DNA from 3 places in the Bacillus sp. FSL K6-6540 genome. Region 2 is predicted to be linked to each of the others. Evidence: riboswitches for the same ligand, from Rfam matches in the RefSeq annotation. Region 2 holds a riboswitch; each other region holds the start of a gene.
The links. A riboswitch is a leader RNA that binds a small molecule or an ion and turns the genes downstream of it on or off. The one in region 2 is predicted to bind thiamine pyrophosphate.
Positions count from the first base shown of each region.

Region 1 (7,530 bases), 620 kb from region 2:
TACATATGCAGAACATCGGCGGCAATGTACATGCTCCCGCCAAGGCATATCAGGAAGACTGCCCGTTTCCTTAGCTGCCCTGTGTTAAAATACAACACCAGGGTGAAGAAAATAAGCACCGTTGCGCACAGCGGGTACAGCATGTCCACCCACAGCTTTCCCCACAAGGCTTCATTCGCCAAACCGTTAAGCTCGGGCTTGATGAAATATTCCCAGCCTACCGTCATGACCGTTATGCCAACGATCACGATATCCAGCATAAACCGAACTCCCCGAAACGAACCTTGAACGTGCCGGAACAAATAAATGAGGGAACCTGCAAACAGGATGATTTCGAATCCCCAGAATAATTGAGTCAATATTGTCCGGGAAGCGCTCTCTTTCCCCAGCCAAAAATAACAAGCATCGATGATTCGAGCCGAGGCATCCGCCATCAGCCCGGCACTTGCGATAAGCCAAAACCTTCGAAGATGCGGCTCGTAATGCCGACTGATCCGTAGTAAATAGACGGAAGCGGCAGCGGAAGCCATAATGACTAGAACACGCTGAAGCAATAAAGCATCAGGCATCCACAGAACGGTCATTATCTGAATGAATGCATATATGATGGCGAGTCGAATCCACAGATGATCTGCTGGAGTTGGACTCATAAGCATTCCTCCTCGGCCAAAAGGCAAGCTTTCTTCAATGCTTGTTTGTTAGGTCTTTTGAATTAATAGTTATAGTTCTCATGATACTTTTTACCCACCTAAAAGTAAAGATGAGGAAATGAAAGAAAGACCATCGATTCTACTCTATTAAACCATCGCCCTCCAAAAGCTTTCCGTCCTCAAGACCCACTTGACGTATAGGAATTATATGATAATATTTCAGTCATATCTCATATGAATCGGAAAGGGTGTTTAGCCTTGTCACAGAAACGATTGGATCATGTCGGCATTGTCGTCCGGGACCTTGAAGCCACGATTGCTTTTTACACAACCGTCGTCGGACTTGAACTGAAAGATCGCCTTACCCATACCAATGGCGTCATCCAGCTGGCATTCCTCGGATTTAACGGCAGCGACGAAACGGAAGTCGAGCTTATCCAGGGTTACAGCGACACGCTTCCCGCAGAAGGCACCGTCCATCATTTCGCCGTCAGCACCGATAACATCGAAGCGGAATATGTGCGCGTACAGGGACTGGCCGTACCTCATCTTGACGAAGAAATCGTAACGCTTCCGAACGGGTACCGCTATTTCTTCGTCCACGGTCCCGAAGGAGAATGGATTGAGTTCTTCCAGCGCTAACCGCTGGCGAACAGGTTCCTTTCAAAATGCTTCATCCCGTGAATGGTTAACGGGGTTCATTCTTCCAACCGCACAAGCCATGTCCAATACGAAGACCTGCCTCGTTCGCATCCCTTCCGAACTAGACAGGTCTTTGCGTTAGGACTATAATAACGGATGTAACGTCCGAAACTTCATAAATCCCGGGGGAGCTGGAATTTGGCCGGCTGAGAGTGTATCCGATGATACTGACCCTTACACCTGATCTGGGTAATGCCAGCGTAGGAAGTCCATGTTTGCGGCAGCTATGATTTGCCGTGGTATACACTTACGCCGTCATGCGTCCTGATATCATTCAGGGCGCTTTTTTTGTGGAGTTAACGAGGTCATAGAAAGAGAAAGAGAATTCAAAGGAGAGAAGACACGATGAAGAAGGGAAAATGGATCGCACTGCTTCTCGCTTGCGCCCTGCTGATGGTTGCGGCGGGATGCGGTACAGGCGGACAGAACGAAAATACAGGTACCGAAGGCGCAGACGGCCAGGCAGCCGAAAAGCTCCGCGACGTACAGCTGATGCTCGATTGGTCGGCCAACACAAACCACACCGGACTGTATGCAGCCAAGGAGCTCGGGTATTATGAGGAAGAAGGGCTTAACGTCCAGATCGTCCAGCCGGGGGCGGGCGGAACGGATACGCTGGTCGCATCCGGCAAGGTGCCGTTTGGCATCAGCTACCAGGAAGGCGTCACGCTTGCCAGAACCCAAGGCCTGCCGCTTGTCTCCATTGCGGCGATTATTCAGCATAATACATCCGGCTTTGCCGCCCCCAAGGACAAGGGGATCGTCAAGGCTGGCGATTTTGAAGGGAAATCCTACGGCGGCTGGGGCTCGCCTGTTGAGGAAGCCGTCATGAAATCCATCATGGAGATCGACGGTGCCGATGTCAGCAAAGTAAATATGGTTAACATGGGCGATGCCGATTATTTTACGGCCGTCAAACGCGATATTGATTTTGCCTGGATCTTCTATGCCTGGACCGGTATCGAAGCCGAGCTCCGGAACGAGCCGCTTGACATGATCTATGTGAAGGACTACTCCGAGCAGCTTGACTATTACACGCCGGTGATCGTAACGAACGAGAAGCTGATCCAGGAGGACCCGGAGCTTGTCAAAGCATTCATGCGGGCGACCTCAAAAGGATACGACTATGCGATTCAACATCCTGAGAATGCGGCTGCCCTGCTGACGAAGGCCGTTCCCGAACTGGATGCCGAGCTGGTTCTTGCCAGCCAGAAATGGCTGAGTCCCCGCTATCAGGATGATGCTGCCCGCTGGGGCGAGCAGAAAGCCGAAGTATGGTCGGGGTATGCAGACTGGATGTTTGAACGCAAGCTGCTCGAGAAGGAGCTTGATGCGGACAGCGCCTTCACCAATGAATTTTTACCGGAGAAACCATAGGATGCATTTAATTAGGAAGAGAAACGGCCTGTCCGGCAGGCTGCCTCTCTTCCATTACAATATAGCTTGCATGAAAGGATGAGTTTAGATGGCAAACACCCTCTTGAGCATACAAGTGATACCCAGAACGCCAGATGGAGGCGACAGCATTCCTTATGTGGATGAAGCGATCCGGGTCATACAGGAGTCGGGCGTGAAATACGAGGTCCATGCGCTCGAAACCACCTTGGAAGGAGAGCTTTCCGAGCTGTTGAAGATCGTTGAGCGCATGCATGAGGCGTTGGTGAAAGCGGGAAGTCCCAGCGTCATATCCCAGGTCAAAATCGCGCACCATCCGGGCGGCATCAGCATGGATAAGCTGACTGAGAAATACCGTCCATGAGAAAAGGCTGGTGGAGCTCCGTTTGGCCGCCCGTTGCGGCGGTCCTTTTCTTTTTGACGGTATGGCAGGCCGCGGTATCGGTATTCGATATAGAGCCGTATATTTTGCCGGCGCCGACGGCCATCGGGCATGAAGCCGCCACCGGCGCCTCCGGCCTTTTTCAGCATACGCTGGCCACGCTGCAATTAACCCTGGTCGGATTTATGATCGGTACGGCGATCGGCCTTGTCATCTCGTTGGCCCTGCATCTGGTGCCTTTTCTCAAAACCGCCCTTTATCCGCTTCTTATTCTTAGCCAGAACGTGCCGACGATCGCTCTCGCCCCGCTCCTCATGATTTGGTTCGGCTTCGGCATGCTGCCCAAGGTTATCGTGATTACCCTTGTCTGCTTCTTCCCCGTAGCCGTTGCCGCCCTGGACGGACTGGCGCGTACCGACCGCACCATGATGAATTACATGCAGATGGCGGGAGCCACTTCATGGCAGATCTTCACCAAGCTGGAGCTGCCGCATGCGCTCCCCTCCATCTTCTCAGGGATCCGCATCGCGGCCACCTATTCGGTCATGGGGGCCGTGATCGGGGAATGGATCGGCTCGGACCGGGGCATCGGCTACTATATGATGCTGCAAAAATCCGGCTACCGCACGGACCGGGTGTTTGTTGCCATTCTGATCATCGTCCTGCTCAGCCTGCTGATGGTGCTGCTGATCACCCTGCTGGAGAAGCGCCTGATCCGCTGGAATCGAAAAGGTTAAAACCACGGTGAACAGACATTTTCCAACCTATATAAAAGGAGGCTGTTTAGCGACATGACACATCAAGTATCCCTGCCGGATCATGACTGGCAGCGCCAGTCATCTACCGCGGTCCCGCCAGCGCCTGCCCTTGAGGTTCGCAGCCTTCATATCACCTTCCGCGAACGGCGCAGCGAAGTGCACGTGCTGGATGGCCTTTCGCTTCAGGTGCAGCCCGGGGAATTCGTCTCCTTGATCGGTCCTTCAGGCAGCGGAAAGAGCACGCTCTTCCATATCATCGGGGGGTTAACGGCTCCGGATGCAGGCTCCGTACTCATGGACGGTCAAGACGTGACCGGAGAGAAAGGCCGCATCGCCTATATGCCTCAACAGCCGGCCCTCTTCCCTTGGCGTACGGTGGAGGACAACGTGCTCCTTCCCGAGGAGCTGAGAGGCACCTCGAAAACCACCGCCAGGGAAAATGCCTGCAGCTGGATGGAACGGGCCGGACTTGCCGGCTTCGAGAAGGCGTATCCGCATACCCTTTCAGGGGGGATGCAGCAGCGGGCCGCCTTTCTGCGCGCGCTGATGAGTCCGCAGGAAGTTATGTGCCTGGACGAACCGTTCAGCGCGCTCGACGCGCTGACACGCAGCGATATGCAGCGCTGGCTGCTCGATATCTGGGAGGATACGCGCCGTTCGGTGCTGATGATTACCCATCATATCGAGGAAGCGCTGCTGCTCTCGGACAGCATCTATATCCTGTCGGCGCGGCCCGGCACGATCCTGAAACGGGTGGAGGTCCCTTTTCCCCGTCCGCGCAGGGAAGACATCCTGAACGACCCGTCCTTTATCGCGCTAAAAACCGAAATCTCCGCCATCATGCGCGAAGAACAGCACAAGCGTTGAGCCGCATAGGCAGGATACAATTGCCTAAGCTCCAGTATCCATCATTCAAGAGCGCTCCTTGGAGGCGAACAAGCGAGGTGATATAACGATGAAATCATTCACGCAGACGGAAACGAATCTCCCTCTGCTGGACACCCATATTCATCTGGATTCTTATGCCTTCTCCGATCAGCAAACGATTCTTGCGGATATCCGCAAAAGCGAAGTTAAGACCATCATCTCCGTTTCCATGAACCTGGCTTCCAGCAAGCGAAACCTGGAGCTGGCCAGGGAGTACGGACCGTTGGTGCGGCCGGCATTTGGTTATCATCCGGAACAGCCCGTCCCTTCCCCTGAAGAAACCAAGGAGCTGCTGGATTGGATGGCTAATCATGTCGACGACATGATTGCCGTCGGAGAGGTCGGCCTGCCCTATTATGCCAGACTGGAAGCCGAAACGGAGGGTCGGCCGTGGGATAACCGCCCTTACGAATGCCTGCTTGAGCAATTTATAGCATTTGCGAAGCGGCATCATAAACCGGTTATACTGCACGCTGTATATGAAGATGCGGATACCGCATGTGATTTGCTCGACAAATATGGCGTCACCCGCGCCCATTTCCATTGGTTCAAGGGCTCCCGTGACACCTTGCAGCGGATGGCGGATAAAGGCTGTTATATCTCCTTCACGCCCGACATTCTTTATGAGGATGAAATTCGCGATATTGCCCGTATGTATCCGGAGCATCTTGTCATGACCGAAACCGACGGCCCTTGGCCGTTCGATGGCCCGTTCACCGGACAGATGACCCATCCTAAGATGACGGCTTCCGCAGCGGCGGCATGGGCCGAGCTTCGCGGGCTGACCGTTTCCGAGGCTCGCAGGATTTTTTACGAGAATGCGGTTAGACTTTACGATCTATAAAAAAAAGAATTCCCGTTCCATTCAAGCCGGTTGTTTACGCAATCGGTTTGTTTTCTTTAAGGAACCGGTTATATTGGTTAATCAGTTCATCGAGCACGATCGATTGCCTGAGGACTTTAGGATGGTTAAAATCACGATACCGCTGCTTCATTTTATGAAGCTTGTTTCTTTCCTGCTCGATATCAAACCTAATGCCTTCCTTCGTTTTCATGACTTTTTGTCCTCCCCTCATGTAATATTTTATGCTTTAATGTAAAATTATAGGATGTTTGATGTTAGACATCAGGGGCCTAAAATTGAAAGGGACAGGTCCAAGAAACAAAAAAACCACAATGCGAGCTCACTCGCATTGTGGTTTGGATTTCGGTTATTTCACAAATTTCTCCTGATACGCCTTCGAGATCTCCTCTGTAATCTCCTTCATCTTCGGATCGCTTTTAATCGTTTCGATCAATTTATCGTACGATTCAACCGGTTCCTTGCCGGTGATGACCATGACCCGCATATCCTCTACTTTCTTGGAAATCTCGGGATAGTATTTGTTATAGGCTTCGGAGTAGAGCTCGCCTGAAGGATTCGGCACCTTAACCGTCTTGCGCTCCGTAACGATCTCTACGTTTCGTTCATACACCTCGTCCGGCATCCCTACCGCATTGATAGCCATATCGTCGCTGACGAGGTGAATCATATTGTTCAGGTTTCCATCTCCCGTCTTATCGGTGACGGCTTGCGGCGTTGCGACCTTCTTTCCGTTCTCCAGATTGTAATGGACGCCTTCGATTCCGTAGGTCAGCATCTCGTTTCCTTCTTGGCTGTAGCCATAGTCGAAGAACTCGAGGATCTTCTTGACTTTGGCCTCAGGCACTTTCTTCGGAATGAGGTACACGCCATAGTACGGGGAGCCTGAAGGCGTATACTTCACCCCGTTAGCATTCTCCAAGTAAGCAAGTGGCATCAAATCCGCCTTGGGATCAACGTCCTTCACGGCTTTGCCGGTTACCCAGGCATGGTTCATGGACATGCCCCCAACCCCTGCCTTGGCGCTGCGCATCGTATCCATCACCTGGGAGAACTTCATGATGGCAAAGTCTTTGGGGAACAGGCCCTCGTCATAAGCCTGCTTGATCCACAGCATGGCCTCCCTTGACGCGTCCGACGTAATAATCGGAGACAGGGTGTTATCCGGCTGGAGCTTCCAGGCCCCTTGCGTTTCATTAAAGATATTATAAATATACGCGAGCGCGCTCGGATTAGCGGCATACGGGATCTCATCCGCCTGTCCGTTACCATTCGGATCCTGTTCCTTGAAAGCTTTTAACACATTATGGAACTCATCCAGCGTTTTTGGCGTTTCCAGCTGAAGGGCATCCAGCCAATCCTTGCGGATCATCGGGAACACCCCGCCCCCATAGCTTGGGTAGTAACGCGGAATCACGATGTTCTTGCCGTCCACCTTGGTGATTTCCCACATTTCCTTCAGCTCTTCGCGATTTAAATTGGGGTAGTCTTTGAGAAAAGGGGTCAGATCCCAGAAGACTCCCTGCTTCAGCATCTTCTGCAGCTGCGGGTTCTGCATCGTTTCCACGAAAGTAACCTCCGGAAGGTCGCCGGACGCAAGCATGACATTGATTTTCTCTTCGGCCGTGGATGGGGACAGCCACGTAATATTCAGCTTGGTATTGGTGCGTTTCTCCAGCTCTTTCCAAAGCGGATTCGTGTTGTCTATGAATTCGGTGGCATAATTCAAGGTCTGTATCGTGATGCTTGTAGGTTCACTGCTGTCTGTCCCGCCCTCGCTGCCGCTCGAGGGACTCCCGCCGCGGCTGCCGCATGCGCTAAGCAAGAGCGAACTTGCTAAGAGCAGCACCCCCG
Region 1 covers NZ_JBBOXH010000001.1:708,015-715,544, reverse strand. The annotation lists gene MHH82_RS03085 (GGDEF domain-containing protein) at 1-650, opposite strand, end outside; gene MHH82_RS03080 (VOC family protein) at 909-1,292, shown strand; TPP riboswitch at 1,467-1,576, shown strand; gene MHH82_RS03075 (ABC transporter substrate-binding protein) at 1,698-2,729, shown strand; gene MHH82_RS03070 (MTH1187 family thiamine-binding protein) at 2,818-3,111, shown strand; gene MHH82_RS03065 (ABC transporter permease) at 3,108-3,866, shown strand; gene MHH82_RS03060 (ABC transporter ATP-binding protein) at 3,921-4,754, shown strand; gene MHH82_RS03055 (TatD family hydrolase) at 4,843-5,658, shown strand; gene MHH82_RS03050 (aspartyl-phosphate phosphatase Spo0E family protein) at 5,693-5,869, opposite strand; gene MHH82_RS03045 (extracellular solute-binding protein) at 6,026-7,530, opposite strand, start outside.
Region 1: another riboswitch for thiamine pyrophosphate. It lies ahead of MHH82_RS03075 (ABC transporter substrate-binding protein); the one in region 2 lies ahead of tenA (thiaminase II).

Region 2 (7,530 bases):
GATGCTAGGAACAAGTTAAAAAAGGAGGCATCCCTCAAGATCTGAGATCTTGCGAGGGTGCCTCCTTTTTTAGCATCGCGCGTCGGCAGCATCGCGCGTCGCCGGCATCGCAACGTCGCCAGAACCGCAACATCGAAGTACCGCCGGTATGCAGCTGCATGTCACATTGCTCGCCAGTACAGCTTAACCAACTCCGGGTATCATGCCGCTAACCATGACCTGTTAACGGACACCAGTTCCCTTATTTCCCTGATTAACCCTCGATTCTTAGATCTAACGGACACAGGATCCCCTATTACCTCAATAAGGAGCCTATTTGCGATCAGATTCTATGAATAACGTATCTGGTGTCCGTTAGCCATCAAAAATTACGCCTATTCAGCTAAATAACGTATCCTCAGTCCGCTTGTCCTTGAGCGGTCGCCCCAAGACCAGTAGTCGCACAAGACCAGTAGTAGCATCAATACCAGTAGTCACACTAAGACGAATAATAGCATCAATACCAGTAGTCACACTAAGACGAATAATAGCATCAAGATCAGAAGTAGCACCAAGATCAGAAGTAGCATCAATACCGTAGTCGCCCCAAGACCAGTAGTCGCACAAGACCAGTAATAGCACCAAGACCAGCCAGTCACCAAGGTACTCGTTAACGGACACCAGTTCCCTTAATTCCCTGATTAACCCTCGATTCTTAGATCTAACGGACACAGGATCCCTTATTACCGCAATAGACTGTCCTTTTGCCATCATATTCTATGAATAACGTATCTGGTGTCCGTTAGCCATCAAAAATTACGTCTTTTCAGCTAAATAACGTATCCTCAGTCCGCTTGTCCTCGAGCGGTCGCCCCAAGACCAGTAGTCGCACAAGACCAGTAATAGCACCAAGACCAGTAATAGCACCTACTATATACTACTTTGTGTCCCCCAGGTTTCTAGCTCTAACCCATAGCTGCTTTAAGTTATGCTGTTCTAAGTTGTTTTGGTCGGCAGCCATCCATGCATACCCTTGGGACACCGAATCCACCCATGTCCTCCCTGTAATAACGCTCGCTTCACGGTAACTTTTTACGACATCTTCACCACGATCTCCGCCCCTGCAACATAGGTCATCGCTTGGATGTATTCCGGGTCTTGGGCACGCTGTTCCATTTCCACCGGAGTGAGGTCCTCCATTCGTGTCTGTACCCACCATAAGTTGCCGAACGGGTCCCGTACCCGTCCCACCCGATCGCCGAAGAACAAGGTCGTTGGCTCCGTCACCGAGACCGCTCCTGCGGCCAGCGCTTGCCGATACACGTCATCGCAATCCTCAACATACAAACGGAGGTATGCCGGGCTATCCGGCCATTCCGGCTTTGCATCAAACATCATGACGACGGCATCTCCGATTCGGACCTCGGCATGGCCGATGACACCATCGCCAACATAGACGCGGGCAAGCTCTTCGGCTCGGAATGCTTGTTTGAGGAAATCGATCAGCGCTGCGGAGTTTCTTGAGATGATCCACGGCGTCACGGAGGTGTAGCCATCCGGAATGGGTTTAACCGCTTTCGGTTGGTTCGTCATAAATACGCTCGCTCCTTTAAATTTCATTTATTTGAATTGCGCTTATGCACTCATTATGCGGGGGCATATATGACAGCCGAGCGTCAGTGTTTCCGGTATGAGTTTGGGGTAGCCTGCGTTTTTATCTTGCGAAAAGACAGCCGCCACCGTACATCGTCACAATCACGCGGTCGGAGGAAGGTTCGAGCTTGAGGTTCCGTCCACAAACTGTTAACGTTTGACACCACCCCCAAACCTATGTACAGTATTAGACAAAAGAATAGGAAGTCCACTAGGGGAGCCGTTGGCGGCTGAGACAAGAGCGTATCTTGGACCCTTTGAACCTGATCTAGTTCGTACTAGCGTAGGAAAGTGGAGCCTTCGAACATGAGGTCTCGGTGCGCTTTTTGGCGTACCCGGGCTTGTTGACGAAGCCGCTCCAGTTTTCGGGGCGGCTTTTTAGCGTTGTCTGAAAAGTCGTGTCTTACGGACTTCCTGCTCTTCAATATGTTGGAGGTGGGGACAAACATGAGTTTCACGCAAGCGCTCCGTCAGCAGGCGGGAGGCATTTTTCAAGCAATCTTCGATCATCCCTTCGTAAAAGGCATTGCCGAGGGGAATCTGGCACGGGAACAGCTGATTCACTATGTAAAGCAGGATTTTGAGTATTTGAATGCCTACATGCGGATTTACGGAATTGCCATATCCAAATCGACCAGCCGGGAAGAGATCGCGGCCTTTAACGAACAGATTTCATTCATTCTGCACAGCGAGGTGCACCCGCATCAAAATTTTTGCGCAGCTGCCGGTGTGACCTATGAGGAGCTTCAAGGATATCCGCTGGCTCCGTCCGCGCATCATTACATCCGTCATATGCTGACGGTAGCGCATGAGGGTAGTTTGGGCGAGATTATGGCCGTGCTGCTGCCGTGCCCATGGACGTACCTGGAGATTGGCCGCAAGCTGTTGAATGAGGTGAAGCCGGATGCCTCCCATCCGTTTTACGACTGGATTTCTTTCTACGGAAACCGGGGGGAAGACGCAACAGCCAAGTTCTGCGACCGTGTCGATGCATGGGCGGAGGGTGCGACGGCAGCCGAGCTGGAACGGATGAGGGAGCATTTCATGCTGAGCTGCCAGCTGGAGTATCTGTTCTGGGACATGGCTTATAAGCAGGAGGAGTGGCCGGTGCAGCTGGAGGCTGCCGTGCTGTAAAGAGCGATGTTCACAAGCACATGGAATTCCATTATAGCGAAGAGAGGCTGATATAAAATGCGTTCATGGGAAAAAGAGGTTTCGGCGCTTTTAACGAAGGTACAGCAGACGAGCCCCCTCGTTCACAATATGACGAACGTGGTGGTTACGAATTTTACGGCTAACGGCTTGTACGCGCTGGGCGCGTCGCCGGTCATGGCTTACGCGCCGGAGGAAGTGGCGGATATGGCCGCCATCGCGGGCGCGCTCGTATTAAACATCGGCACGCTGAACCGCGAGCTGGTGGATGCGATGATGATCGCGGGACAATCGGCGAACGCCCATGGCGTGCCGGTGCTGCTGGACCCGGTCGGCGCGGGAGCGACCCGTTTTCGGACGGAGTCGGCGCTGCGGATCCTAAGCGAGGTGAAGGTTTCGCTCGTGCGCGGAAATGCGGCTGAAATCGCTCACCTTATCGGGGAGGTCCGCGAGATCAAGGGCGTAGACGCAGGCAATAGCGCAGGCAGCAATCATGCCGAGCTGGCCGTGCGGGCTGCGCGCGAGTTAGGCACGATCGTGGCCATTACCGGTGAAGAGGACGTGATTACCGATGGAACGGAAGTGCGCATCATTGCCGGAGGGGATGCGCTGCTTACGAAGGTGACCGGCGCAGGCTGCCTGCTGACCTCGGTGCTGGGTGCCTTTGCCGCGGTGGAAGCGAACCTGCTGCTTGCAGGTACGGCGGGTCTGGCCTTCTATGGGGCCGCGGCGGCGAAAGCTGCTGAGCGAACGGCAGATCTGGGACCGGGAAGCTTCCAGATCGCTTTCCTGGACGAGCTGGCGAAGCTTCATCCAGGATCGCTGGAAGGGTATGCCGCTGTACTGGAAGCGGGAGCGGCGGCTGCCGGAGGCACACGATGAGCGAGGCTCGCATACCCCGTGCCCTGACGATTGCCGGGTCTGACAGCGGCGGCGGCGCCGGCATTCAGGCCGATCTGAAAACCTTCCAGGAGCTCGGCGTGTACGGCATGTCGGCGATTACCGCGATCACGGTGCAGAATACCATGGGGGTTCACGGCGTATATCCGCTGCCGCCCGAAGCAACTGCGGAGCAGATTGAAGCGGTTGGCTCGGACCTCGGAGTAGATGCATTGAAGACGGGCATGCTGTTCAACGCCGAGATCATTCGGCTGGTTGCTGACCGGATTCGGGCATTCGGCTGGGGGAAGGTCGTTGTCGATCCCGTGATGATCGCCAAGGGCGGGGCGGAGCTGCTGCAAAGCGAAGCGGTGCAGGCTTTAAGAGAAGATTTGCTGCCGCTGGCGTTGATTGTCACCCCCAATATACCGGAGGCCGAAGCATTGGCGGGGATGCGAATCCGCACGATGAACGATCGCAAAGAAGCGGCGAGACGTATTCATGCTCTTGGGCCCAGGATCGTAGTGATCAAAGGCGGTCATGACGAGGGAATGCTAGGCAGCGGTGAAGATGCGGATCACAAAAGAGACAGGGGAACAGCCATAGCGGCGGGTATGCAGCAGGAAGAGATGCCTCAGTTCGAAAGGACGCACGGTCTAACGAGAATTGCCATGCCTGCTGGGGAGTATAGGGGGGGCCGCCCGTTCTTTTCCAACGATGACGGTAATCCGGAAAGTCCTCCGGTCATCGACATCGTTTATGATGGTACGGCCTTCACAGAATTATATGGCAAAAGAATTCATACCGTTCATACGCATGGTACCGGATGCACTTTCTCAGCTGCCATTACGGCAGGTCTGGCCCAAGGCTTGAGCGCATTCGATGCGATTCAGAGCGGGCGCTTATTCATTCAAGCGGCCATTGAGGACGGCTTAAACCTAGGGCAGGGGCAGGGGCCGACCAATCATTGGGCATACAATCGCCGCCGTCAGGCGGTGCTGCGATGACGGGCAGAGTGGCACCTGAGATCATGAGACGGCATCTGCGGATGTACCTCGTGCTCGGCAGCGTGAACTGCAGCGTCGAGCCAAGCTTGACCGTGCAGGAAGCACTGGCAGGAGGCGCAACCATGGTCCAGTTCCGTGAGAAGGGACAAGCAGCACTCGCCGGGGAGCCGATGATTCGGCTGGCTTGCCGGATTCAGGATCAGTGCCGCCAAGCGGGCGTGCCCTTCATCGTCAATGACGATGTGGAGCTGGCACTGAAGCTGAACGCCGACGGCGTGCACGTCGGCCAGGACGACGAATCCGCAGCTTCCGTCCGCGAGCGGATCGGCAACCGGATTCTCGGTGTTTCCGCCCACACGGTGGAGGAAGCGAGGCGCGCGATTCTCCACGGCGCCGATTATCTTGGCATCGGGCCGATCTATCCGACCCGCTCGAAGGATGATGCCAAAACTGCGCAAGGCCCGGCAATTCTCCATGAGCTTCGCGAAGCTGGAATCCACCTGCCGATCGTTGGGATTGGCGGGATTACCGTGGAGCGCGTGGAGGAAGTGATTGGAGCGGGTGCGGATGGCGTCGCGGTGATATCCGCCGTGACGGGAGCGGAGTCGGCGCGGGAAGTTGTAGAGGCTTTTATAGGTAAGATACGATGTACGACCGAAAGAATTTCTTAAGATGTAAGAGGGATTATAATCGGATCATGAAACAAGGGGGCCGACTTCTGCGGCACCCTTGTTTTGTTTACGTCAGATTTTAGAATACTGTATATGCTCAGCTTTTCCGTCAACATGCCATTCTTTTGATCCACTCGTGTAACCTCCCAGATCAGTTTGCCATAGAGACCCGGATATGATATACGTAGGACAATGTACCCGCTCTACGATGAGTGAGCACTCCCATTAAGTTGAATAGGGGATCGGAATGAATAATAGGCAAAAAGAGATTTTTCGCAATTTGTTAATGGAACCGAACCGGCTGTGGCTCGTTCAGGATCTGGCGGATCAGACCGAGTGCTCGGAGAAGACGATCCGAAACGATCTGAAGGTGATTGAAGAATATATAGCTAAGCACTCCAGCGGCCATCTGGTGAAAAGGCCGGGACTTGGCGTCTATCTGGAGATCGGGGAAGCGGATCAGGCTGATTTATTCCACCGCTTGTATTCCAACGAGAGTACCGCCGAGGATGAATCCGATGAGGAACGGGTGCTGCACCTGGCATATCGGCTCTTGATGAACGCGAAGCCCGTAACCCTGCAGAATCTGGCTTCACCGTTTTACGTGAACAAGGCGATTATCCGTCGGGATATGGAAAAGATTGAGGTCTGGCTGCGGAGCTTTGATCTGAGCTTAATGACGAAGCAGCGAGTAGGCTTCATGATTGAGGGCTCGGAGAAGAACAAACGGATGGCGCTGGCGCGGTTGAACCAATTGATCAACCGTCCGGAATTGACGGGACAGATGATGCGTAACCAGTATGAACCGCACGAGATCGCAACCGTATACCATGAGTTGAAGGCGTTGCAAAAGCGGCATCAGCTTCGCTTCACCGATGAAGCCTTTGAAAGCCTGATGCTGCATATACTGCTTATGGTCAAACGGACCAAGCTGGGACAGCCGATTTCGCTCTCTGCGCAGGACATAGCCTTTTTGGAGAACAAAGCGGAATTTGCATGGGCGATAGACTTTTTGAAGCAACTGCAAAAACTGTTCGCCGTCCCTTTTTCCAAGGAAGAAACCGCTTATCTAACCCTGCACCTGCTTGGCGGGAAGTTCCGATACACGCAGGAGGATGGAAGTGCCCGGCGGGGCGATCTGGCAGACAGCCACCCCCTGCTGCCACAGTTGGTTGAGCAACTGATTCGGCGGATGTCGGAGCTGAATATGATCCCTTTTTCCAAGGACCCGGTTTTATTGAACGGGTTGAAAGTGCATTTGTACACGACCATGAACCGTCTTCATTATGGTCTGGCTGTGTCCAATCCGATGCTGGCCGAGATCAAAAAGATGTATCCCTATATGTTCGATCGCGTCATCATGGCACTGGAAGAGGTAGGGGGAGCGCTCCAACTGTACTTTCCCGAAGAGGAGGCCGCGTATTTGACTTTGCATTTTCAGGCGTCTGTAGAACGGCTTCACCAGAACGAAAGCCACCCTCAGAAGGTCATAATCGTGTGTCATATGGGCGTCGGGATGTCCCAATTGCTTCTCGCGAAGGTGGAACGGAGATTCCCGTCCGTGCATGTAGAGACAACGATGTCCAAAGCGGAAGTTGAGGATTATCTGGCAGCTCATGAGGTGGACCTTGTCATTACGACCGTTGATCTGCCCGAGTTAAAAACACCACATATCCTCGTTTCCCCTCTGCTCGAGGCCAGTGACGAGCGGAAGCTGGAGCAAGCGATCCGGGGGCTCGATGAGCCGGACAGCAGGGCGGCTGAGGAATCGGTCTTTTTGAAATATACGACACCTTTTCTCATCTTTCCTCAGCAGGAGATCGAGCGTCCAGAACAGTTGATCTCCAAGTTTGCGCAGATGCTAGTGGACAAAGGATATGTCCAGGCAGGATATACGAAAAGTGTGCTGGATCGTGAGAATATGTCTGCTACGACGATTGGAGGAGGCATTGCCATCCCTCATGGCAGCTCGGAGTGGGTTAAACAGTCCTGCATCGTTGTTGTTACTTTGAAGCAGCCGATAACCTGGGGAACCGAGATGGTAGAGCTTGTGTTCTTACTTGCTATCAAGCATGATGAGCGGAAAGAGATGCGGCAGCTGTTCAGGGAATTGTCACGGATCAGTGAGCAGCCGGCATTGGTCAGTGCGTTGTCTAAGGAGACGGACGCGATGCGATTGCTGAATACGT
Region 2 covers NZ_JBBOXH010000001.1:1,325,264-1,332,793, forward strand. The annotation lists gene MHH82_RS05705 (VOC family protein) at 1,072-1,572, opposite strand; TPP riboswitch at 1,836-1,939, shown strand; gene tenA (thiaminase II) at 2,080-2,766, shown strand; gene thiM (hydroxyethylthiazole kinase) at 2,824-3,666, shown strand; gene thiD (bifunctional hydroxymethylpyrimidine kinase/phosphomethylpyrimidine kinase) at 3,663-4,670, shown strand; gene thiE (thiamine phosphate synthase) at 4,667-5,341, shown strand; gene MHH82_RS05730 (BglG family transcription antiterminator) at 5,589-7,530, shown strand, end outside.

Region 3 (7,530 bases), 4.8 Mb from region 2:
TAGCCTCCGGCTGACCCGTGAAGATCGACCTCGTCACATTGAGAATGCTCTGCCGCAGTCCCGCATGATATACGATCGGAGATTGAAACCGCACGATATCCTTTTTCTGAGTCAATTCCAGGAAGAGCTCCGGATGAATATAGATCATCACATAGTCGATGCCCGTTCGTTCCTGGGACCAGCCATCATGATTCTGCTCCGGATGGAACAGCATGACCCCGCTTTGGTAAGAAGCCTGCTGGCTGCCGTCAAGGGAGTACTTCTGTATGCCGCGCAGCGTAACGCCGAGGGCATACTCTTCGTGGTAATGCTTCTTGTATTTGAAATCCGTCAGGCTCGCGGACAATGCGGTAATGCCCACCGCTTTTTTGTAAATAAACTGCTCCATCTTCCTTCACCCCTTTATGAGCTCCGGTATGCCGGATACGACGATGGCCGAATACAGCAGAAACAAAGCCAGGATCGTGTTGGTCGTCCTCCGATATTTTTGCATAATTCCTTGAAAAAGGCTACCGCACACGGCCCAGGTCATATACGCAGACAGCCCGATTAACGAAACCGCCACAACGAACGCCGAAACGACAGGGCCTGCCGTATAATACGGCATCACGTAGCTGGGAATGACCGTCAGCGTGAACATTACCACCTTCGGATTGATAAACTGCATCAGAAATCCGGACGTAAAAGAAGCCGTTTGGTTAACGCCGGACTTGGATACGTCCATATTATACACTTGATATGCAAGATACAGCATGAACAGGCAGCCGGCTACCCGCATGATCGGCAGAATGATCGGCATGCCGGAGGACAGCAGCTGGCCTAATACGACCGAAGCGGCGATTAATAAGAAAAAAGCGATGGAGGCACCGGCGATGTAGCGCAAGGTCTTCTTCATGCCGGAGTTCTGGACCGAAGACAGAATGACGATATTGGACGGTCCCGGCGAGAAAGCCACGATAAAACAGTAAATAAAAAACGAAGACAGGTTCATGATGATAGCTCCTAACAAAGGAATTTCCTTTGTCATTATAGAGCCGGACGCGAAGCGGGGCATAGTACATTATTGCAGCAGAACAAGAGCCGTAACGGGTACGGCCCTTAAGCGAAAATCATTTCATGATACCGTCCTTAATGACCGGACTGGTGCGTCTTCGGTTGCTCCTGCGCATGCGCGCTGCCGGATAAATTGAGCAGCACGACCCCTGCGATGATCAGCAGAATCGAGAATACCTTGAGCCCGTTGATCTGCTCCGCAAAGAACATGTAACCGATCAGCGTAATGATCATGATGCCGAGTCCCGACCAGATCGCGTAAGCCACGGATATTTCAATCTGCTTCAGGCTCAATGTCAGGAAGCTCAAGCTGCAAATATAGAACACGACCAGCAGCACGCTTGGCAGCGGTTTGCTGAATCCTTCCGACAGCTTCATGTTCAGCGTGCCCGCCACCTCGAACAGAATAGCCAAACTTAGATAGACCCAATGCATAATCTCAAGACCCCTTCCGTTTCTCAGCGGCAATGCCGAACAATAAAATATCCATGACGGACTGCAGCAGCTCCCCCAGCGGCAGTTGATGCTTCACCGTCGCCCTCGAATCGTAAATCTGATGGAGCGACCCAAGGTACAGGTCGATGAACAGCGGCATATGAATCCGTTTGATGCTGCCCTCGGCCATGCCCTGCTCCATCAGCTCGGTGACAATGCCCCATTCTTCTCGGAAAAAGGTGTCCAGCTTCTCCCACTGCGGATAATGCGACCGCTTCAGATCCGGCAGCATCCCCAAATCCATCTTCTCCATCTCCTGAGGCAGGCAGATCAGGATCTGATGGATTTTCTCCAGAACGGTAAGTGTCTCGTCCGCCGCAATTTCGCGTTCGCGCTGCTGGATGTGACGAATCATCCCGTCAATGATATGCTCAACGATTTCTTCCTTGGATGAAAAATGCTCATATATCGTCCGTTTGCTAATCGCAAGGCCGCGGGCCAGATCACTGACCGTAAACGTAAACCCCTGCCGCTGAATCAAACGGATCGTTTCATTCAATATTCGCTCGCGCAAGTGACCAAACCCTCCTTTTGGTACTGAAAATACTTCATCGGTACCATTAGTATTATAACGCCTCAATCAGTATAAAATCCAGAGTTTTCTATAAAAAAAGAGCCTGCTTACAAGCCGTAAGCAGGCTCTTTATCCAGAGAACAACCGTTTAATCAAACCGCACGTCGCCAATGCCGAACCAAGGAAAATATCCGGCCGCAATATAGGCGCAGCAGGCGGCGGCTGCCAGTAAACCGACGACCAGAAGATCGTAGCGGGAATATCGTGACGGGTAATAATACGTTCGGGCCTTCGCCCGGTCCCCGTCAAATTGCTTCGCCTCCATCGCAGCAGCCACCCGGTGTGCCCGGCGGATGCTTTGCGCCAGCAGCGGCACCACATACATGCCTGCGCGGTTCACCATGCCGCGAACTCCCCGAATCGGGCGGACTCCCCGTACCTTCAAAGCCTGGCGGCGGATCACATATTCCTCCCAGACCATGGGCAGCAGCCGGATCGAGGCCATGAAGCTGTACGCATACTTCGGCGCAAGCCTCAGCTTCTGCATCAGGCTGTAGAACAAATCCACCGAGGACGTTGTCGTGACGAGCAGCAGCCCCTCCGATGCAAAGGCAATCCCCTTAAAGCCCAGATGCAGCCCCCGATAGAAGCTTTCTTCCGATACCCGGAACAATCCCCATTCCCACCAGATCGTCTCCCCCTTACCGAACAGCATCATGGAAGAGGCGGACGATATAAAGGCAAGCAGGAACGGAATGAAGAACAACAGCATCTTCCACGGCTTCACCCCGCTGAGCACCACGAGGCAAATCATAAAGATAAAGGCCTGATACATGACAAAATCAAGATCATGGGTCAGCACCGTCATAAAAAACAGCGCACAGATCAGTCCCAGCTTCACCACCGGATTCGCCCGGTGCAGCCAAGTGATCCGCACAGGATTCCATATATTCATGCGTTCACCCCCGTATGGAGATGACCGGATGCAGCCAGCGTATCCCGCGACGCATCGGCGTGATTCGCTTTGCCCGTCTCCCCTCCGGATTCCGTCCCGCTACACCAGCGCGGGGAAGGCAAACTTGACGTCAACCGCCCCTCCCGAATCTCCCAGATGTGCGTGGCCGCCCGCTGCGCGATCTCCATTTCATGGGTCACCATGAGAATGGCGGTTCCGGCGCGGCGCAGCCGTTCGCACATCTCCAGAATCGCGAACGTGTTCCGCGCATCCTGTCCGAAGGTCGGTTCATCCAGGAGCAGGACGGCCGGCTGCCTTGCCATGGCCGTGGCAACGCTCAGCCGGCGCTTCTGGCCTGTCGACAGCTGGTACGGGTGCCTGTTATCCATGCCGTCCAGCCCAAAGCGTTCCAGGCAGCGGTCGGTCCGTGCCTTCGCTTCATCCGGCGGCATATGGTCCACCAGCAGCGAGTACATCACCTCATCGCCGATACGTTCCGTCAGAAACTGAAGCTCCGGATTCTGAAACACGAATCCGATTGGGCGAAGCTGCCGCTCTCTCTTCTTCCGCACTTTCCTGCGCTTGCCCTGGATGACCTCCTCCCCGCAGAGCACATAGGTCCCTTCGGCACGCAGGAGCCCCATCAAACTGAGCAGCAGCGAGCTTTTGCCTGCGCCGTTCGGCCCGATCACCGCAATGAAATCTCCGGGGTATACCTCAGCCGAAGGAAGAGAGACGACCGGTTTCTCCCATCGCAGTCCCCGGAAATCATCTAACCGAATGACAGGCTCCCCAAGGTGGGCATACGATGAGTCTGCCTCAGGTATGAGACTTCCCAGCTCATCGCCTGGCGCGTCTACCGGAGCAAACAGCTTCCGTCCTGCCCGAGACTCCGCATAATCCTCCCATACGCCGGGATACCAGATGCCATACGCCTGAAGCTCGCGCGCATACTCGGCGAATATCGCTGCCGGCGGACCATCGCCCAGAATGGCGCCATCCGGGGTGAACAGCACCACGCGGTCCACGTATTGGGCCATTTCTTCAATCCGGTGCTCCACGATAATCAGCGTACGCCCTTCCGATACGGCCTTCACCGCTGACCAGATTTGCTCCCTGCCTTCCGGGTCGAGCAGGGCGGACGGCTCATCGAGGAACAGCACCTCCGGCTCCAGCAGAAGGGCCGAAGCCAGCGCAAGCCTCTGCTTCATCCCCTGCGACAGATGACCGATCGGCATATGCAGCTCCTGAAGGTCAAGCCCAACCTCATGCAGGACGGCTTGCATTCGCTCCTTCATCTCGTCGCGGGGAACGCTGAGGTTCTCCAGCACGAAGGCCAGCTCTTCATCCACGTACGGCATGCAGAACTGGGTATCCGGATCTTGAAATACATACCCCCAAGAGCGAGGCACCAGCTGGGCTTCGCATTTCATCGGCACCTCCGTGGCGCGGGGAATCATCCCGCTAAGCACCTGAAGCAGCGTGGATTTGCCGCAGCCGCTCGGACCGAGCAGCAGCACCTTTTCCCCGCGGGCAGCCGAGAAGGACAAGTCCTTAAACATCAAACGCTCCTCGCCCGGATACTTCAGGCGCAATCCCTCCACATGCACGGCCTGCTCCGTAACCACCTCGGCGGTTGAAGACGAAACCAAGCGGGCGGCGGTTTTAGACATGGCGCGGATCATCCAGTGCTTCATAATCCTTCTTGGACGCAGGGCGCAGCAGGGATGTGACGCCCGTACGGTCCAACGCTTTGGCCAGCAGCAGCATGAGCAAGCCGGCAATGACGGCGCCGCTGAGAATCCGCATGCCATACTTGGCGAGGAACATCCAGGTCTGCAGATCATCGGTATAACTGTAATAGAAGTCCATCACCATCGAGCCGACCGCCGCGCCGGCCCCGGCAATCGCCACCGTCCACGCCGAGGTGCTCCGGTAACGGAACGCCGCGAATACCAATTCCGCGCCCAGCCCTTGAATGAGACCGTACAGCAGCAGCGTCAGTCCCCAGCCGCTCCCGAACAGCACTTCCACGTGGGCCGCCGCCACCTCCGCGATGATGGCCACTCCCGGCTTGCGGATCAGCAGGTAAGCGAGCGTGGCCGCTGCGAACCACATGCCGTATAACAGTTCATCCGCTTCGAAGAACAGCGGTTTCAGCAGATTGTAAACCGATCCCCAGAAGTGATAAATGACGCCAAGCACCAGCGATACCAGCACCGTCACCAAAATATCGCTTAAACGCAGCCCTTTTCTAGGCTGTACCCCCAATTTCTCTTGCACTGACGTTCCCATAACAACACATTCCCCTCTCCACCGCTATTTTTGTATAAACACAACAAAAAACCGTCTGGAAAAACGCGCAGACGGAAAAATAGGCCCTATGTAGGCAGGGTCGGATATTCTCTACGCTGGCATTACCCAGTTCAGATTAACGGTCAACAGCGGATAGCAGCTGCAATCTCAGCCTGATTCACTCAAGCCCCCGTATTCCCTATTCGGTTTCATGTTAATCTTAAAATACACATTCGTTCCCCAATTAGCAAGAACCTTTTTTCAAAAATGGCTATTTATTGATTTCCGGCTCATTCTATGTCAATATCAGAGTGATTGGCTTTTCCACCAACGTTTTATTGCCGACACCTATGCACAAAGGAGAATGACATGGCTAAACAATTGCTGCGTCTGATGACCGAGCTGTCCTCCCGCAAGTGGCTGTCCCGCATCATGGGGCATTGTTCCCACAGCCGGCTGAGCCGTCATCTAATACCTGCATTTATACGAATCTACCAAATCCCGGCGCATGAAGCGGAGAAGGAGATCCACGAATACCGTTCGCTGAACGAATTCTTTTCCCGCCGGTTAAAAATAGGCCTCCGCGCCATAGACGACACCGCCGATGCCATGGTAAGCCCCGTCGATGCCACGATTTCGGCGATGTGCGCCGTCAACGCCGGCACCATCCTCAGCGTCAAGGGACAGGATTATACCCTGAGCGAGCTGCTCGCCAAGTCACCGAGAATGGAGAATTATATCAACGGTTATGCATTCGTATTGTATTTAAGCCCCACCGACTATCATCGCATACATTCCCCGGTAACCGGCATTCAAGCGGAAAGCGAGCATTTGAAGGGCCGGGTATACCCCGTGAACGATTTTGCGATGACCCATATCCGGAACGTGCTCAGCCGCAACGAGCGCCTCATTACCTATATTGCCCATGAATTCGGCGAAGTTGCGGTCGTGAAGGTCGGAGCCATGAACGTAAGCAGCATCCGTTATGCCGACGAGAGCGTGAAGAAATACGACATTGGCGACGAACTTGCGTACTTTGAATTCGGCTCTACCGTCGTGCTCTTGACGGAGAACGGCACGTTTACACCCCGCGGTGACTTGGAACCGGGCTCCAAGGTGAAGATGGGAGAACTGCTCGGTTTGCTGCACCCTTCCACAGCCCGAAAAGGGTAATTCCTTTCAGCTTCCAAGCATGCGCTTTAAGCTAAGTCCATGAAACATTCGACGGATGAAGGATTACCGCCTGCTCAGCAGCCGGTAAATGATCCGCTGAAACAGCCGATCCGGCAGCAGTCCCTTGATCCGCGCGGTCAGCCGCGTGCCTCGGGGCAGCGTATAGCGGAACCTCGGTTTGGTCATGGACGATATGCTTGCCACAAGACGGGCTACCTCCTGCGGATCTCCGCTTTCCCTGGCCGTCCGCTCGGAATAGTCCAGCACGCCCTTCAGCAGACCGCTGTAGGGTGATCCTTCCTTGACCGCCAGCTCCCCAAAACTCTTATTCCAGATCGGCGTGCCGTAGGCACCGGGCTGGACCAGCACGACATCGATGCCAAAGGGCATCAACTCCATGGACAGGCTCTCGCCGAACCCCTCCAACGCAAATTTGGACGCCGCATAGGGACCATAACCCGGAAAGCCGACCCTGCCGCTAATGCTGCTCATGAGAATGATTTTGGACCGTCCGGTCTTGCGCAGCAGCGGGAGCATATGCTGCGTCACCGATACGGTCCCGAAGAAATTCGTCTCCATCTGCTTTCGCCAGCCCCCCAGCGGCACTTCCTCCACCATGCCGCCCACCGCCTCGCCGGCGTTGTTCACCAGCACGTCCAAGCGGCCGAACTTCTGCTCCAGCGCCGAAGCAGCAGCCTTGACCTGCTCCTCGGCACATATATCCAGTCGGAAGATGTGAATACGCCCGGTAACATCTGCTTGTTCAGCCTGAGCCAACAGCTCTGCCGCCGCCTCAGGTCTGCGAAGACCCGCGGCCACGTCATAACCTGCTTTTGCCAGCTCCAGACTGATCAGCAGTCCGAACCCGCTCGACGCGCCCGTGACCAGCGCAACCTTCCCTGCTCCCGCCGTTACCACCGGATCACCGCCGATGCCGTTATTCCTCTCACATGCCAACATCCTTCCTTTATCCAAAATGCCTAATCTCTTACTTTTTCGAGCTCTGCTCTTAAGCGTTTTATGTATATTCCCAATATAACAAATG
Region 3 covers NZ_JBBOXH010000001.1:6,148,025-6,155,554, forward strand. The annotation lists gene MHH82_RS27570 (AraC family transcriptional regulator) at 1-388, opposite strand, end outside; gene MHH82_RS27575 (LysE family translocator) at 395-991, opposite strand; gene MHH82_RS27580 (DMT family transporter) at 1,129-1,488, opposite strand; gene MHH82_RS27585 (TetR/AcrR family transcriptional regulator) at 1,493-2,062, opposite strand; gene MHH82_RS27590 (energy-coupling factor transporter transmembrane component T family protein) at 2,211-3,017, opposite strand; gene MHH82_RS27595 (ABC transporter ATP-binding protein) at 3,014-4,690, opposite strand; gene MHH82_RS27600 (ECF transporter S component) at 4,683-5,312, opposite strand; TPP riboswitch at 5,404-5,516, opposite strand; gene asd (archaetidylserine decarboxylase) at 5,682-6,485, shown strand; gene MHH82_RS27610 (SDR family oxidoreductase) at 6,549-7,445, opposite strand.
Region 3: another riboswitch for thiamine pyrophosphate. It lies ahead of MHH82_RS27600 (ECF transporter S component); the one in region 2 lies ahead of tenA (thiaminase II).